Regions from separate parts of the Allobosea spartocytisi genome, predicted to be linked through region 1. Evidence: predicted binding sites of a transcription regulator. Region 1 holds the regulator's gene; each other region holds the start of a gene.
What was found. The regulator LexA, encoded in region 1, represses DNA repair genes until DNA is damaged. The targets are predictions, from matches to a motif close to TGTTCNNNNTGTGTTCNG.

Region 1 (4,195 bases):
CGCCCTCCTTCCAGGGCCAGCCGGAATTCCTGACGCAAGCGCGCGAGGCTTGCGGCCTGCCGGGGCTGCGCAAGGATTTCCTCTACGACCCCTATCAGGTCTTCGAGGCCCGCGCCTGGGGCGCCGATTGCATCCTGATCATCATGGCCGGCGTCGACGACGCCACCGCCCGGGTGCTCAACGACACGGCGCGCGAACTCGGCATGGATGTCCTCGTCGAGATCCATGACGATGCCGAGCTCGACCGGGCGCTCAAGCTCGAAAGCCGGCTGCTCGGCATCAACAACCGCGACCTGCGCAGCTTCAACGTCGATCTCGCCGTGACCGAGCGGCTGGCGCCGCGCGTGCCGTCCGACCGCATCGTCATCAGCGAGAGCGGCATCTTCACCCACGCCGACATTCAGCGTCTCGGCAAGGTCGGCGTCGAAACATTCCTCGTCGGTGAAAGCCTGATGCGACAGGCCGATGTCGCGGCCGCGACCGCGCTGCTGCTCACCGGCAAGGCGCGCGAGAACGCGGCGTGAGCCGGCTCAGCCATCTCGACGCGCAAGGCGCCGCGCATATGGTCGATGTCGGCGACAAGGCCGAGACCGGCCGCATCGCCGTCGCCGAAGGCTGCGTCGTGATGGCGCCTGAAACCATCGCGATCGTGCGCGACGGCAACGCCAAGAAAGGCGATGTGCTCGGCACAGCCCGGCTCGCCGGCATCATGGCGGCCAAGCGCACCCATGAACTGATCCCGCTCTGCCACCCGCTGCTGCTGAGCAAGATCGCTGTCGATCTCGAACTGGACGAGGCCCTGCCCGGCGTGCGCGTCCGCGCCGAGGTCAAGATGAAGGGGCAGACCGGCGTCGAGATGGAGGCGCTGACCGCCGTCTCCGTCGCCTGCCTGACCGTCTACGACATGGTCAAGGCCGTCGACCGGGCGATGCGGATCGAAGGCATCCGCCTGCTGCACAAATCCGGCGGACAATCCGGCGATTACGACGCCAAGGCGCTCTGACATGGCTCTCACCCCGGTTCCCGTCGCGCTCAAGGCCCTGCTCGACAGCGTTCCGGGGCCGACGGGCAGCGAGATGCTGCCCCTGGCGCGCTGCGCCTGGCGCGTGCTCGCGGCCGATGTGAAGGCGCTGCGCACCCAACCGCCTTTCGCCAACTCCGCCATGGACGGCTATGCCGTCCGCGCCGCCGACATGGAAGCCGGCAAGCAACTCCGCGTGATCGGCGAATCCGCGGCGGGGCGGCGTTTCGACGGCAGCGTCCGCCCGGGCGAGGCTGTGCGGATCTTCACCGGCGCGCCGATGCCGGAGGGCGCAGACAGCGTCCTCATGCAGGAGAATGCCGATGGCGTCGGCAGCGAAACCATCACGGTGCGCGTGCCGGCCCATAAGGGCCAGTTCGTCAGGGCGGCCGGGCTCGATTTCCGTCACGGCGACGTGCCATTGACGGCTGGGCGCGTGCTCGACAGCGCCGCGCTTGGCCTCGCCGCCGCGATGGGGCATCCGCAATTGCCGGTACGCTGCAAGCCGCGCGTCGCCATCCTCGCCACCGGCGACGAATTGGTGGCGCCGGGCGAGCCGACCGGGCCGGACCAGATCGTCGCCTCGAACTCCTTCTCGCTGATGGCACTGGTGGAAAAGGCCGGCGGCGAGGCGCTCGACCTCGGCATCGCCCGCGACGATCACGACGACCTCGCGGCGCGGATCGCCGCCGCCCAGGCCGCGGAAGCCGACGTCCTGATCACCCTCGGCGGCGCCTCCGTCGGCGATCACGACCTCGTGCAGGAGGCGCTGAAGCGGGCCGGCATGAGCCTCGGTTTCTGGAAGATCGCGATGCGGCCGGGCAAGCCGATGATGACCGGCCGGCTTGGCCGCATGGTGGTGCTCGGGCTGCCCGGCAATCCGGTCTCGTCGATCGTCTGCGGCCATCTCTTCCTGCTGCCGCTGATCGAGGCGCTGCTGGGCATGGCCGATCCGGATCGTGACCGCAGCATTCCGGCGATTCTCGGAAAAGATATGCCGGCTAATGATGAGCGCGAGGACTATCTTCGCTCGGATCTTGCCCTGACGCCGGCCGGCTGGATGGTGACGCCCTTCGACAGGCAGGATTCCTCGATGCTGGGCACCTTGGCGCGCGCCAAGGCCCTGACGATCCGGCCGGCGCATGCAGAGCCGGCTCACAAAGGCGATATCTGCCGCATTCTGCCGCTGCGGTAGCAGTCGCTTGCGGAACACAAGGCGAACAGTTATAGTGTTCTGGCTTTGTTTCGAATCTGTATCGCGGGCACCGGCGGGGACCATGCTGACACGCAAGCAACACGAACTCCTGCGCTTCATCCAGGAACGCTTGCGCGAAAGCGGCGTGCCCCCTTCCTTCGACGAGATGAAGGATGCGCTCGACCTGCGCTCGAAATCCGGCATCCACCGGCTGATCATGGCGCTGGAAGAGCGCGGTTTCATCCGCCGCCTGCCCAATCGGGCGCGGGCCCTCGAAGTCATCAAGATGCCGGACGGGCTCGCTGGCCCGCAGCCGCGACGCTTCAACCCGGCCGTCGTACAGGGCGGCCTCGGCTCGCAGCCCTCCCTCGCCAAGCCGCGCCCTGCCCCGGCCGATGACGACGCCCGTTCCCCGGTCGCGATTCCCGTCATGGGCCGCATCGCCGCCGGCACGCCGATCTCGGCGATCCAGAGCCGCAGCCATACGGTTTCGCTGCCGCCCGACATGCTCGGTTCGGGCGAGCATTATGCGCTCGAGGTGCGCGGCGATTCGATGGTCGAGGCCGGCATCCTCGACGGCGACACCGTGATCATCCGCAAGCAGGACACGGCAAACACCGGCGACATCATCGTTGCGCTGATCGACGAGGAGGAGGCGACGCTGAAGCGTCTGCGCCGGCGTGGCTCCTCGATCGCGCTCGAAGCCGCCAATCCGGCCTATGAGACACGCGTGCTGGGCCCCGACCGCGTCAAGATCCAGGGCCGGCTGGTCAACCTGCTGCGCCGCTACTGAGCGAACTCGGCCTCGTCCGACGCGACCTCCGGAGCAGCAGAGGCCCGTGTCGCAGCGGGGGCCGGCGCGCTGGGCCGAGCTGCGGCTTCGGAAGGCTTGCGGCGGCTCCAGGGCCGGTCTGCGACGGCGTTTTCCGAGGAATGGCTGCGCCAGCCGAAGGCGGCGCGGTAGAGCGAGGTTGCACCGTCCCGCGACAGCGCCATCCGATCGACGAGCCTGGCCTCGCAAGGCGCGCTCCAGGGAATGTTGGTGACGACGAGATCGGCGCGGCGGCAATCCTCGATGATGGCGATCCGATCCCGGGCATAGGAGATGCTGCGCCCGTCGGCGGTTCGGACGATGCAGGCATTGGCGTCGCAGGCGATGCCGGCACGCAGGGTCGCGTCGTCCGGCGCGCGGCTGTCGCCATCGGAAGCGAGCCATTGCTGCAGGACGAAGCGGCTCGGCCGGCCGGCGATGGCGAGGCGGCCGTCGCTGCCGCGCACGGCGATGCCGGAGCCGTCACGCTCGATCAGGATCTCGGGCCGCTCCGGCTTCGCGGCGAAGGCGACGCCGAAGATGAGCGGCAGCGCCGCCAGCCAGCGCAGCCCCGTGGTCCAGAGCGTGATCCAGAGCAGCGAAGCGGCAAAGGAGAGCAGCACGGCCTGGCCGAATGCCACCACCGTCACGGTCGAATGGTCGATGGTGGCGACCCAATGCGCGACTTTCAACACGATGTCGGAAGCGAGCCCCATCAGCGCCCAGGCCGGCCAGTCCAGACCGAAGGGGTAGGCCAGCACGCCGAACACCGCCGCCGGCATCACGAAGAGCGAGACGAAGGGCAGCGCCATGGCATTGCCGAGCAGGCCGAAGGGATTGAAAGTCTGGAAATGATAGGCGCCGAAGGGCGCCGTCGCGGCCGTGGCGAGGAGCGTCGTCACCACGATGCCGAGCGAGGCCGTCCAGAGCGTGCCCAAGGGCCAGGGCAAGGCCGTCGGCGGCTTCGACCGGTCGCGCTTCTCCCAGCGCTCGGCGAAAGCGACCAGCGCCGCGACCGCACCGAAGGACATCTGGAAGCTCGGGCCGAGCAGGGCCTCGGGCTCGCGCAGCAGCACGATGATCGCGGCGAGCGCGAGATTGCGCATGCTGAGCGCCGCCCGGTCGACGAGGATCGCGCCGAGCATGACCAGCGTCATGATGAGCGAAC
Region 2 (4,195 bases), on a different contig from region 1:
CGAAGGCGAGCGCAAATGCTCCCAGGAGCAGGGCGCCGCCGGCAACGGCGAGCAGCAGATAGGCCGCGGCATGGGCCGTCGACTGGGCCTGTGCTCCCTGCTCGCGCGCCTGCTTGAGCTGCAACGCGGCCAACTCGCCGAGCTTTTTCGTGATCGGGTCCATCGCCTTGTAGAGTTCGTCCGAAGAGAACAGGCGAAGAGCGCTGTCGTCACGATCCTTCAGGATGGCGATGACCTTGGCGATGGCGACATCGCCGGTCTTCATCAGCGCCGCGGCCTGATCCGCAAGCTGCCTCTCATCGGACTCGGTGATGCTGGGCAGATAGGCCTTCCAGCTCTTGTCGATGGTCCCGACCGCGTCCTGGACGCTCTTGAGCGCATTGGTCCAGGTGACCTGGTTGCTCTGCGCCTTCCAGATCGTGTCGACGACGTTGACGGCATACATGTCGCTGACGGAACGCAACTGTTCCATCGGCATGACATTGTTCTGGACGACGTTGTCGACACGCTCCGTCACGGATCGCAAGGCCAGATAGCCGCAGGCGCCGATGGCGAGGACGCACAGGGCCAGGGCGACCAGCGCGGCCGCCAGCTTTGTCTTGATGCTCATTGTCATGACGGACCTTCTGGGAAGACGTCGCTCATTCAATGGAGTGCCGATGATGGAAGGTCCGCAAAGATGCCTATGGTCCAGGCATGGATCGGCGATACCCCGGTCGCGTCATGGCGCTCGACTGTATTGAGAGTTCTCGGTGCCCCAGATCTTTCAGATAAAGTTTAAGGCTGTTCTAATGTCCCCTTCGGAAAAGTGACGACGTTTACTTGCAAATACGCGTATTCACGTTGGGAATGAGCGTTCAGGTTGTGTAGGCGGGCCTCTGTCTCGCCTTCGGCGGACATCCGGGGCAGGCGGCGCGTTGACTTTGGGGTCCTTTAGCGTCGTCGGCCGGATCCGCCCTGCCAGGCAAGGAGCGCGCTACTCCGCGGCCCGCTTCAGTTCGAGCCCCTTGGCGAAGGGCAGCTTCGGCTCGCTCTTCTCGTCGTCGAAATCGAGCGCGCCGATCCTCTCGGCGCGGCTGGTGACCTTGCCGGCCGAGGTCTTGATCTGGCCGACATCCTCCTGCGCCTGCCGGAAATGCGTGTCGAGCTTGTCGACGCGCTCGCCGAGGCGCCTGACATCGTCGAGCAGCTTGCCGACCTCGGTCTGGATGACCTGCGCCTCCTCGCGCATCCGCGCATCGCGCACCAGCGACTGCATGAGCTGGATCGCCAGCGCCAGCAGCGAGGGCGAGACGATCATCACGCGGGCCCGGTGCGCCCGCTGCACGACATCGTCGAAATATTCGTGCAGATCGGCATAGATCGATTCCGACGGCACGAAGAGCAGCGCGATGTCCTGCGTCTCGCCGGGCAGGAAATAGCGCTCGGCGATGTCCTTCACATGCACGCCGACATCGCTGCGGACGCGCTGGCCCGCGATCTTCTTCGCATCCTCGCCACGCGCCTCGCGCAGCATCGTGAAGCTCTCCAGCGGGAACTTGGCATCGATCACGAGGCCGCGCCCGTCACCCGGCAGCGTGACGAGGCAGTCGGGCCGGCGTCCGTTCGAGAGCTGCGGCTGGAAGGCGAAGAAGGCGGCGGGCAGACCGTCGCGGATGATCGCTTCCATCCGGCCCTGGCCATAGGCGCCGCGCGCCTGCTTGTTGGAGAGCACGTCCTTCAGCGTCACCACTTCCGAGGTGAGGTCGGTCAGGTTCTTCTGCGCGCTGTCGATCACCGCCAGCCGCTCCTGCAGCTTGCCGAGGCTTTCGGTGGTCTGGCGGACGCTCTGCTCGAGTCCCTGGCCGACCTTTTGGCCGAGGCCGTCCATCCGCTCGGCCATCAACCTTGCGAGGTCGCCCTGTCGGGTCGAGAGGATCTCGGCCATCGACTGCATCCGGCCGGCGAGCTCGGCCTGCTGCCGGTTCATCTCCGCGACCTTGTCGTCCATCTCGCGGGCGCGTTCGGCGGCCATCGCAGCCTCGATCGCGCGGCTTCTGCCGCCGCGCCAGGCCGCCAAAGCCGTCATCAGCAGCAATGCGAGACTCAACCCGCCGAAGCCGAGTGCGGCCTCCGCCCAGGTCACGGGGCGTTCCAGCAAGGTGAAGGCGATCGCGTTCATGCGGGAAGCCTAGCCGATTCGGCTGGAGATGGCGAACGAAAGCGGAACGGTTTGACCGCCCGCCCACAAATGCTTATGTCCCGGGCTCAACAGCCCTTTTCTCTCGGAACCACATGTCCATTCGTCCGCTCGTCATCCTGCCCGACGCCCAGCTTCGCCTTGCCTCGAAGCCGGTCGAGGCCGTCACGCCGGAAATCAAGGCGCTGGTCGCGGACATGTTCGAGACCATGTACGACGCGCCGGGCATCGGTCTCGCCGCGATCCAGATCGGCGTGCCGTTGCGCGTCGTGACGATGGATCTGTCGAAGCCGGAGGCGAAGGAGGGCGAGGAGCCGGAACCGAGGAAGCCGCAGGTCTTCATCAACCCGGAGGTCACCTGGTTCTCGGAAGAGACCAATGTGTATGAAGAGGGCTGCCTTTCGATCCCCGAATATTACGAGGAGGTCGAGCGCCCGGCCGAGGTCAAGGTTCGCTACATGGATCTCGACGGCAAGACTCACGAGATCGCGGCGGATGGCCTTCTCGCCACCTGCCTGCAGCACGAGATCGATCATCTCAACGGTGTGCTCTTCATCGATCATCTCTCGCGGCTGAAGCGCGAGCGTGTGACCAAGAAATTCGCCAAAGCCGCCAAGCGCTCAGCGGCATAATCACTGCTGCGTCATTCCGGACGAGCCGCGAAGCGGCGCCGATCCGGAATCCATCGAAGGACTCCGGCGCGCCGGCATGGATTCCGGCTCTCCGCGGAGTTTATCCTTGGGCCGATCGAAGATCGGACCCGGGGGCTATGCCCGGAATGACGGGGAAGATTTTAAGGTAAGGTCGAGCGTATGAGCTTGCGCGTCATCTTCATGGGCACGCCCGATTTCGCCGTGCCGGTCCTGACCGAGATCGTCGGGCAGGGGCATGAGGTCGTCTCCTGCTACACCCGTGCTCCGGCCCAGGCCGGTCGTGGGCTGGAGCTGCGGCCCTCGCCGGTGCACAGGGCAGCGGAGCGCTTCGGCATTCCGGTCTTCACGCCCGCGACCCTGAAAACGGCCGAGCAGGCCGAGCTGATCGCCTCGCATGAAGCCGATGTCGCGGTCGTCGTCGCCTATGGCATGATCCTGCCCCAGGCGATCCTCGATCTGCCGGAACTGGGTTGCCTCAACCTCCATGCCTCGCTGCTGCCGCGCTGGCGCGGCGCCGCGCCGATCCAGCGCGCCATCATGGCCGGCGATGCCGAGAGCGGCGTCTGCGTGATGAAGATGGAGGCCGGGCTCGACACCGGCCCGGTCGGCATGGTCGAGACGCTCGCCATCGGCCCCGACATGACGGCCGGCGAATTGCACGATGGGCTCAGCCGCCTCGGCGCCGACTTGATGGTGCGGGCGCTCGCGGCGCTCGGGCGCGGCGGGCTGCAGTTCACGCCGCAGCCGGAGGAGGGCGTGACCTACGCCGCCAAGATCGCCAATGCCGAGGCGAGGCTGAGCTGGAGCCGGCCGGCCCGGCAGGTGCACGACCTCGTGCGCGGCCTGTCGCCCTTTCCGGGCGCCTTTGCCGAGATCGATCTCGGCAAGGGGCCGGAGCGTCTCAAGGTGCTCCGCTCGGCGCTCGCCGGCGGCGCGGCCGAGCCCGGCACGCTGCTCGACGACGAGGGCACGGTCGCCTGCGCGGAAGGGGCGGTGAAGCTCCTTCAGGTCCAGCGCGCCGGCAAGGCGCCGATGAGCGGGGCGGAATTCCTGCGCGGCGCCCGGCTCGGGGCCGGCGACAAGCTTTAAATGAGCAGGCCATTGTCCGAAAACCGCTTCGCACTGTTCGCTGACGCGGACCTCCGGTTGGGTAACCGGCTCTGATGCCGCGCTACAAGCTCGTCATCGAATATGACGGCACGCCGTTCTCGGGCTGGCAGCGCCAGGCGAGCGACCCGTCCGTGCAGCAGAGCGTCGAGGAGGCGGTGGAGGCTTTTTGCGGCCATGCCGTGCGCCTGCATTGCGCCGGGCGCACCGATGCCGGCGTCCACGCCACCCATCAGGTCGCCCATGTCGATCTCGA
Region 3 (4,195 bases), on a different contig from region 1:
GGCGCTTGATCATCGAGGGCTGAGCCAGCATCAGCGCGATCGCCTTGCCAGCGTCGAGCCCCTGCTTCTCGGCATCCGGCAGGGTCCGGAAGGTCGTTCCGGCACGGTTCAGCACCGTCTCCCAGCCATGCTCCTTCACCCAGCCTTCCAGCGAGGCGCGGTCGATGCCGCTCGCCTTATAGTCGTGGAAGGCGTGAGCGACGCCGTGGCTGTCGAGCCAGGCGCGCGCCTTCTTCATCGTGTCGCAGTTCTTGATGCCGTAGATCGTCGTCGTCATACCGAGCGCGCCTCAGGCCGGACGCTTCGGGCTGTCGAGGCCGCGCTGCACCGCCGGGCGCGACAGGCAGCGTTCCAGCCAGATCGGCACATGCGTCAGGCTGGCATAGTCGACGAGTTCGCCGGCGCCATAGAAGCCGACGAGGTTGCGCACCCAGCCGAGCATGGAAATATCGGCGATGGTATAGTCGTCGCCCATGATCCAGGTGCGGCTGCCCAGCCGGTCCTCCAGCACGCCGAGCAGGCGCTTGCTTTCGTTCGCGTAACGATCACGCGGGCGCTTGTCCTCATATTCGCGCCCGGCGAATTTATGGAAGAAGCCGAGTTGGCCGAACATCGGCCCGATCGCCGCCATCTGGAAGAAGACCCACTGGATGGTCTCGTAGCGGGCGGCAGGGTCCTTCGGCAGGAGCTTGCCGGTCTTCTCGGCGAGATAGAGCAGGATCGCGCCGGATTCCCACAGACCGAAGGGCTTCCCGTCCGGCCCATCGGGGTCGATGATCGCCGGGATCTTGCCGTTGGGGTTAAGCGAGAGGAATTCCGGTCCCCAGGTCTCGTTCTTGCCGATGTCGATCAGATGCGGCTCATAGGGCAGTTCCAGCTCCTCCAGCGCGATCGAGGCCTTCACGCCGTTGGGCGTCGGCAGCGAATAGAGCTGGATGCGGTCGGGATGGCTGGCGGGCCAGCGCTTGGTGATCGGGAAAGCGGAAAGATCGGCCATCGGGTGCTCCGGTTGAATCGGGAGAGCTTCGGGCGGGCACGATAGAGCCGGATGGGCTCAAGGCAACGGGGCAACCGCATTAGCTTCGCAAAGCCGGTTTGCGATGGTGCACGATCAGCGATTGGCCAGGGGCCAGCGGCCGAGGATTTCATAAGGCTGGTGCGGAACGCTCCGGATCAGGGCGAAGTCCGCCACGCGCCAGCCCAGCGGCCGCACGCGGAACGCCTTCGTCCGAAAGCGGGCATAGAGCAGCGTCAGATGAGGATGGCAGGGAGAGCGCCTGCCCCGAAAGCCGCCTACCCTCAGTTCCCGATCCAACGCGTCGTGAAGCCGGTCTGCCCCGATCACGCTGTCCTGGCCGGTCATGACGAGCGCCGGTTTCTCCGATCCTTGGGCGAAGGTCGCGACTTCGTCGAGCCGCAGCTTGAAGCCATCCTGCCTGACACGTCCCGCCGCGCAGTGCATCAAGGCGAGTTCCTGCGAATCCGGTTCGCGACGTTCAGGCCATCCCCAAAGCGTGACGTGGTATTTGCCGATACCGCGTGGATTGCCGGACAGATCGAACCAATTGCGCAGCGCGCAGGCCATATGGTCGGCCGCGGCCGCTGCGATCGGATTGGGCAGAAGCGCGAAGAAATAATGGGCCCGTTCGGGCAGCCGGACACTCCGTTCCATGGTCGCCTCCTTCGAAAAAATGGCCGAGGGCGACATTCTAGAACAAATCAGGAACATTCGTAAATCGTGATTTTCCTCTCGCACCGCCCGGACCCGGGACCGGGGCACACCGCGATTTTGCGCTCGAAGACTGTCATGAGGCATCGCTGTTGAGGCTTGCCGCCAGTCACATTTCCCCTATATTCGGAATATGCCGAATATATCAAACAAGCCCAGCAAGGATGAGCAACGGTTCGTGGAGGACGTGGCCCGGCTGCTCACGCCCTGGGGCGTGCCGCCCGTCGCGGCTCGCCTTTATGGCTATCTGCTTCTCTGCCCCGGCCCCGCCAGCCTCGACCAGATCACCGAGGGCCTCGAGATCAGCAAGAGCAGTGCAAGCGTCGCCGCGCGACTGTTGGAGAGTTACACGCTGGCGCGTCGCCATAGTCAGCCCGGGACAAAGCGTGCGCTCTATGCCGTGGCAGACGATTACGAAGTCATGATCCGGCAGCAGAACCGCCTGCTCGACGCCTTGGCCGAACAGTTGAACGCCGGAGCCGAAATCGCCGCGTCCAAAACGGCAAGCGCGCGTCTCGACGAGATGGCCGATTTCTATCGGGTGATGCGCGGCGCCATGGAAGACGCCATGAGCCGCTGGAAGCGTGGCCGGCGACCCCGGTGAGAAACGAACTCCCGCAGCGGCGTATGCCGCGCGGAAGGATCAACAGCTTCGACGCGAGAGGCAGGCAATGAGTCTCGTTCTCAATCTTATCCTCCAGACGATCGTCTGGTTCGGCTTCATGGGCGCGATCATCTTCGGCGCCGCAGGTACGATGGCCTACACCGGCGGCTGGCTCTATCTCGGCCTGATGGTCGCGCTTTCGATCCTGTTTGGGACGATCATGGCGCGTATCGATCCCGGGCTCCTTAGAGAACGCCTGAAGTCGCCCATGCAGAAGGACCAGCCTCTAGCCGACAAGCTGGTTCTCGTCCCGATCCTGCTCCTCATCTTCGGAGGCATGGGCTTCATGGCAGCCGATGCGGCGCGCTGGCACTGGTCGACCATGCCGCCATCCGTGCAGTGGGCAGGTTGCGCCCTTCTTCTGGCGGCGCTGGTCTTCGTTTACTGGGTCATGCGCACGAACAGCTTCGCGGCGCCGGTCGTGAAAATACAAAAGGATCGCGGACAGGCGGTCATCTCGACAGGCCCTTATGCCATCGTCCGCCATCCCATGTATTTCGGCTCGCTCTTCTACATCGCCGGCACGTCGCTCGTGCTCGGCTCGTGGTGGGGACTTGCGACAGTCCCCATCCTCGCCCTCCTGTTCGGCATCCGGATCGGCATCGAGGAGCAGGCGCTGCGGACGGGCCTCGAGGGCTATGACGATTACGCGCGCCGCGTGCGCTGGCGCCTGATACCGCTTATCTGGTGAGACGACTGACCCGCGGCCACTCCCAGCAGACTGTTCGGATTGACCATAAGCATCTGATTTCAATATAAATTTCTTAGCTTGGATAACAATAAGCCGACATGGGATCTGTAAAAATCCACGCTGTTGATTTTAACCGTTGTCGCCTCGTGAGGTCACGCGGCCGGCAAGCCTGGATCGATGCCGGTCATGGCGATGGATGCTTCCCACAGCCGCTTCGCGAGCGCTGAATCTTCGGCATGCGGCGCGCGCTTTGCTTCGCCGGCTACACCGCGGATTCCGCCAAAGCCGGTGGGACCATAATAGCCTCCGGGTTTCACCTCGCCGGTCGCGGCCAGAAGTGCCGGCCACGCGCCCTTGTCGGCGCTATTGAGCAACAGGCCGACGATTGGGCCGACGGTCTGGATCAGCCCCATGTGACGGCCAAGACTTGTGGCAGCGACTCCAGGATGAATGCCGATGGCTGTGACGGGCGACTTCGCCGCACGCAGGCGACGATCCAGCTCGAAGAAGAACAGCGCGTTCGCCAACTTACTGGCGCCGTAGCGCTCGGTCTTGACATAACTCTTGTCGGCGTTGAGGTCGTCCCAGTCGATCTTGGCCTTCAGATGTGCGACGCTCGAGGTCACGACCACCCGCGCTCCCGGAGTCTCCGCAAGTTTAGGCAGGAGCAGCGCAGTGAGCGCGAACACGCCGAGATGATTGACGCCGAACTGCGATTCAAACCCCTGCTTCGTGCGCGTCAGCGGCGGGTTCATGACCCCGGCATTGTTGATGAGCGCATCGATCCGGGACTCCTTCGCGGCGATCTCGGCTGCGGCGCGAATGCTGTCCAGGTCACCGAGGTCCAGCGGCAACCAGATGAGATCCGCATTCGGCGTGATCCGCTTGATCCGCGCAATGGCATCCTGCGCCCTAGTCTGCTCGCGGCAGCCAAGCAGGACGCGCGCGCCCCTGGCGGCAAGCACCCGCGCGATTTCAAATCCTACGCCGGCGTTGGCGCCTGTGACGATGAAGCTTTTTCCCGTTTGTTCGGGGACGTTGGCTTCGGTGAAACCCTTACTATTCGACACTTTCGATCCCTGTCTATGAGTGACTACATACTCATTTATGA
Region 4 (4,195 bases), on a different contig from region 1:
AATCACCCCGCCTTCTGCACGAAGGAATCCAGCACCATCTTCCGGCCCGCCTTGTCGAAATCGACCGTCAGCTTGTTGCCGTCGACGCTGGCGACGGAGCCGGGGCCGAACTTGACGTGGAAGACGCGGGCGCCCTCGCCATAGGCGGATTCGCCGGATGATTTCGCCGTCAGCTCGCCCTCGATCAGCAGTGGACCGCGCTGGCGCGACGAGCCGCCGAAGCCGCCCGAGCCAAAGCCGCGACCGCTTTCCGAGAAGCCGCTGCCGCCGCCGCTGTTCTTCGCTCGGTTCTCTTGCGCGCGCTGCCAGCCCGGCGTGTTGTAGCTGGAGCCAAAGCTTTCCATCCGGTCGAAACGCGAGGCGCCGTAGCCGCCCTGCGAATAGCTGGTCGGGGCCTGCTCGACCTCGACATGCTCCTCCGGCAATTCGTCGATGAAGCGCGAGGGCAAGCTGGTCTGCCAGAGGCCGTGGATGCGGCGGTTCGAGGCGAAATAGAGCTTCAGCTTCTTGCGGGCGCGGGTGAGGCCGACATGGGCGAGGCGGCGCTCTTCTTCCAGCCCGGCGCGGCCGCTCTCGTCGAGCGCGCGCTGGTTCGGGAACAGCCCTTCCTCCCAGCCGGGCAGGAAGACCGTGTCGAATTCCAGTCCCTTGGCGGCATGCAGCGTCATGATCGAGACGCGCGCCTCGGCCTCGCCGTCTCCGACGTCCATGACCAGCGAGACGTGTTCGAGGAAGGCCGGCAGGTCGGGGAATTCGTCGAGCGAGCGCACGAGTTCCTTGAGGTTTTCCAGCCGCCCGGCGGCGTCGGCCGAGCGGTCCTTCTTCCACATCTCGGTATAGCCGGATTCCTCCAGAACCAGCTCGGCGAGCTCGCCCTGCGGCATATGCTCGGCGCGGGCGGACCAGCGGCCGAAGGCATCGACCAGCTCGCGCAGCGCCGTGCGGGCCTTGGGCTTCAACTCGTCGCTCTCGACCGCGGCGCGGGCCGATTGCATCAGCGAGAAGCCGGTGGCGCGGGCATGGTTGTGCAGAAGCTGGACGGTGGCATCGCCCAGGCCGCGCTTGGGCACGTTGACGATGCGCTCGAAGGCGAGATCGTCGGTCGGCGAAACGACGCAGCGCAGATAGGCGAGCGCGTCGCGGATTTCGGCGCGCTCGTAGAAGCGCGGGCCGCCGATGACGCGATAGGGCACGCCGGCCTGGACGAAGCGCTCCTCGATCTCGCGCATCTGGGCGGAGATGCGCACGAGCACCGCGACCTCGGCGAGGTTGTGCTTCTTCGATTGCATCGCCTCGATCTCGTCGGAGATCAGGCGGGCCTCCTCCTGGCTGTCCCAGGCGCCGGTGATGGTGACCTTCTCGCCGAGTGCATCCTCGGTACGCAAGGTCTTGCCGAGACGGCCTTCGTTGCGGGCGATCAGCTTGGAGGCGGTGGCGAGGATATGGCCGGTCGAGCGGTAGTTGCGCTCCAGCCGGATCACGGTCGCACCCGGAAAATCGTGCTCGAAACGCAGGATGTTGTCGACTTCGGCGCCGCGCCAGCCATAGATCGACTGGTCGTCGTCGCCGACGCAGCAGATGTTGCGGCGGCCCTGGGCCAGCAGGCGCAGCCAGAGATACTGCGCCGTGTTGGTGTCCTGGTACTCGTCGACAAGGATATAGCGGAAGCGGTCGTGATAGGTCTGGAGCACGTCCGGATAGTCGCGGAACAGCGTCAGGCAGTGCAGCAGCAGATCGCCGAAATCGACGGCGTTCAATGCGGTCAGGCGCTCCTGATAGGCGGCGTAGAGCTTGCCGCCCTTGCCGTTGGCGAAGACGGCGGCCTCGCCTGCGGGAACGTCCTTGGGGGAGAGGCCACGGTTCTTCCAGCTATCGATGAAGCCCGCCAGCATGCGGCCGGGCCAGCGCTTCTCGTCGATTCCCTCGGCCTGGATCACCTGCTTCATCAGGCGGATCTGGTCGTCGGTGTCGAGGATGGTGAAGTCGCTGCGCAGGTCGAGCAGTTCGGCATGGCGGCGCAGGAGCTTGGCCGAGATCGAGTGGAAGGTGCCGAGCCAGGGCATGCCCTCGGCGACGGGGCCGACGAGATGGGCGACGCGCTCCTTCATCTCGCGCGCCGCCTTGTTGGTGAAGGTGACGGCGAGGATCTGGGACGGATAGGCGCGGCTGGTCGAGATCAGATGGCCGATGCGGGTGGTCAGCACGCGCGTCTTGCCGGTGCCGGCGCCGGCGAGCACGAGCACCGGGCCCTCCGTCGCCTCGACCGCCTGGCGCTGCTCCGGGTTCAGCCCCGCGAGATAGCCGGCCGCAGGCTGTGCCGCGGCGCGCGCGGCCAGCCCGCCGGGGCGGGGCAGGGGAGCGGAAAAGGCGTCGGTCTCGGACAAGGGTCTAAGCTGCTCGTGCGTGATTCGTTCTCCGGCGAATATAGGGCGTCGATGTCAGGATTGCGCCCTGCCGGAGCGATCATTTTATATCCTGTTCCACAGGGAGGTGGCAGCAATGACCGGACAGGGCGGAGCGGAAAGCTGGGAGGTCAGCAATCAGGTGCCGGCGCTGGCCGAGTACGATGCCTTCGCCGCCGATCCGGTGCTGCCTGGGATCGTCTCGGCCTTCGGGGCCGATTGGGCGCGCGAGCGGCTGCACGAAGCGGGGCGGACCGTGGGCTCGGCGCGGGTGCAGGAGCTGGCCTATCTCGCCAATCGTTACACGCCGGAACTCCGGGCCTTCGATCGCTTCGGCAACCGGATCGACGAGATCGCCTTCCACCCGGCCTGGCACGAATTGATGGGGCTCGCCATCGGGCAGGAGACGCACGCGCTCGCCTGGAACCGGCCGGAGCCTGGTGCGCAAGTGGCTCGGGCGGCCCTGCAATATCTCTGGTACGGGGCCGAGAGCGGCATCTGCTGCCCGATCAGCATGACCTATGCCGCCGTGCCGGTGCTGAAGCAGGATGCGGGGCGGTGGGCGCAGTGGGGGGTGCTCGTCACGTCGAACCGCTACGATCCGCGGCAGGGGCCGGCGCATCTGAAGACGGGCGCGACCGTCGGCACGGCGATGACGGAGACGCAGGGCGGCTCGGATCTGCGGCAGACGCAGACGCATGCGGAGGATAATCGCGACGGCACATGGTCGCTGCATGGACGGAAATGGTTCTTCTCGGTGCCGCATTCGGACGTGTTCCTGACGCTGGCGCGCACGGGCGAGGGCATTTCCTGCTTTGTCGTGCCGGGCTGGCTGCCGGACGGATCGCGCAACGGCGTCGCGATCCAACGCTTGAAGGACAAGGTCGGCAACCGCTCGAATGCTTCCTCCGAGGTCGAGTTCAGGGGCGCGATCGGCCATCTCATCGGCAAGCCGGGTCGGGGCATCCGCACGGGCCTGTCGATGAACCACAATTCGCGGCTCGACATCGCGGCGGCGTCGTCCGGATTGATGCGGATGGCGGTCTCGCTGGCGGCGCATCACGCGCAGCATCGCCGCGCCTTCCAGAAGGCGTTGATCGACCAGCCGATCATGCAGAACGTGCTCGCCGACATTGCCATCGAGGCGGAAGCCGCGGCCTGGCTCGCCTTCCGGCTGTTCGCGGCGCTCGACCGGCAAGATGAGTCCCCGAGCGAGCGCCTGCTGGCGCGGGTCGGGGCGCCGATCGCGAAATACTGGATCACGCGGCGCGCGCCGGCCGTCGTCACCGAGGCGCTGGAATGCCATGGCGGCAACGGCTTCATCGAGGAGAATCCGATGGCGCGGCTCTACAGGGAGGCGCCGCTCAACGCGATCTGGGAGGGCTCGGGCAATGTCATCTGCCTGGACGTGCTGCGTTCGCTGGCGCGCGAGGAGGGCGCTGTCGATGTATTGCGGGCGGAGTTGATGGCGGCTGCGGGCGCGGACCGGGGCTACGATGCGGCTTTAAAACGGCTGGAAGGCGAGTTGCCGGAGATGATGCGCAATGAGGGGCAGGCGCGGCGATTGACCGAGAAGCTGGCGTTGATGCTGCAGGGCTCGTTGCTGTTGCGTTTCGCGCCGGCCGCGGTGGCGGATGCCTTCATCGCGACGCGGCTGGATGGTGGCTGGTCGGGACAGTTCGGCGATCTGCCGCCGGGCGTCGACGCTGCGGCGCTGGCGCGGCGGGCGGTACCGGCTGCTTGAAACGTCATGCCCGGGCTTGACCCGGGCATCTCTTCATCGCTTTTCCGTC

Region 2: IED13_RS14320 (DNA recombination protein RmuC) is a predicted target of LexA. The motif match lies at 2,193-2,210, and genes of this name have one in related genera.
Region 3: IED13_RS04595 (2'-5' RNA ligase family protein) is a predicted target of LexA. The motif match lies at 1,711-1,728, and genes of this name have one in related genera.
Region 4: IED13_RS09005 (ATP-dependent helicase) is a predicted target of LexA. The motif match lies at 2,399-2,416, and genes of this name have one in related genera.

What each region holds. Positions count from the first base shown of each region.
Region 1 is NZ_JACXWY010000023.1:33,960-38,154, forward strand. It holds gene trpC (indole-3-glycerol phosphate synthase TrpC) at 1-524, shown strand, start outside; gene moaC (cyclic pyranopterin monophosphate synthase MoaC) at 521-1,003, shown strand; gene IED13_RS24215 (molybdopterin molybdotransferase MoeA) at 1,005-2,216, shown strand; gene lexA (transcriptional repressor LexA) at 2,299-3,009, shown strand; gene IED13_RS24225 (ComEC/Rec2 family competence protein) at 3,003-4,195, opposite strand, start outside.
Region 2 is NZ_JACXWY010000007.1:298,979-303,173, reverse strand. It holds partial or broken gene IED13_RS14325 (MCP four helix bundle domain-containing protein) at 1-610, opposite strand, end outside; gene IED13_RS14320 (DNA recombination protein RmuC) at 977-2,161, opposite strand; gene def (peptide deformylase) at 2,275-2,811, shown strand; gene fmt (methionyl-tRNA formyltransferase) at 2,992-3,921, shown strand; gene truA (tRNA pseudouridine(38-40) synthase TruA) at 3,996-4,195, shown strand, end outside.
Region 3 is NZ_JACXWY010000002.1:373,650-377,844, reverse strand. It holds gene IED13_RS04605 (ArsC family reductase) at 1-277, opposite strand, end outside; gene IED13_RS04600 (glutathione S-transferase N-terminal domain-containing protein) at 290-997, opposite strand; gene IED13_RS04595 (2'-5' RNA ligase family protein) at 1,112-1,708, opposite strand; gene IED13_RS04590 (GbsR/MarR family transcriptional regulator) at 1,908-2,333, shown strand; gene IED13_RS04585 (methyltransferase family protein) at 2,401-3,084, shown strand; gene IED13_RS04580 (oxidoreductase) at 3,237-4,154, opposite strand.
Region 4 is NZ_JACXWY010000004.1:310,960-315,154, forward strand. It holds gene IED13_RS09005 (ATP-dependent helicase) at 3-2,384, opposite strand; gene IED13_RS09010 (acyl-CoA dehydrogenase family protein) at 2,500-4,146, shown strand.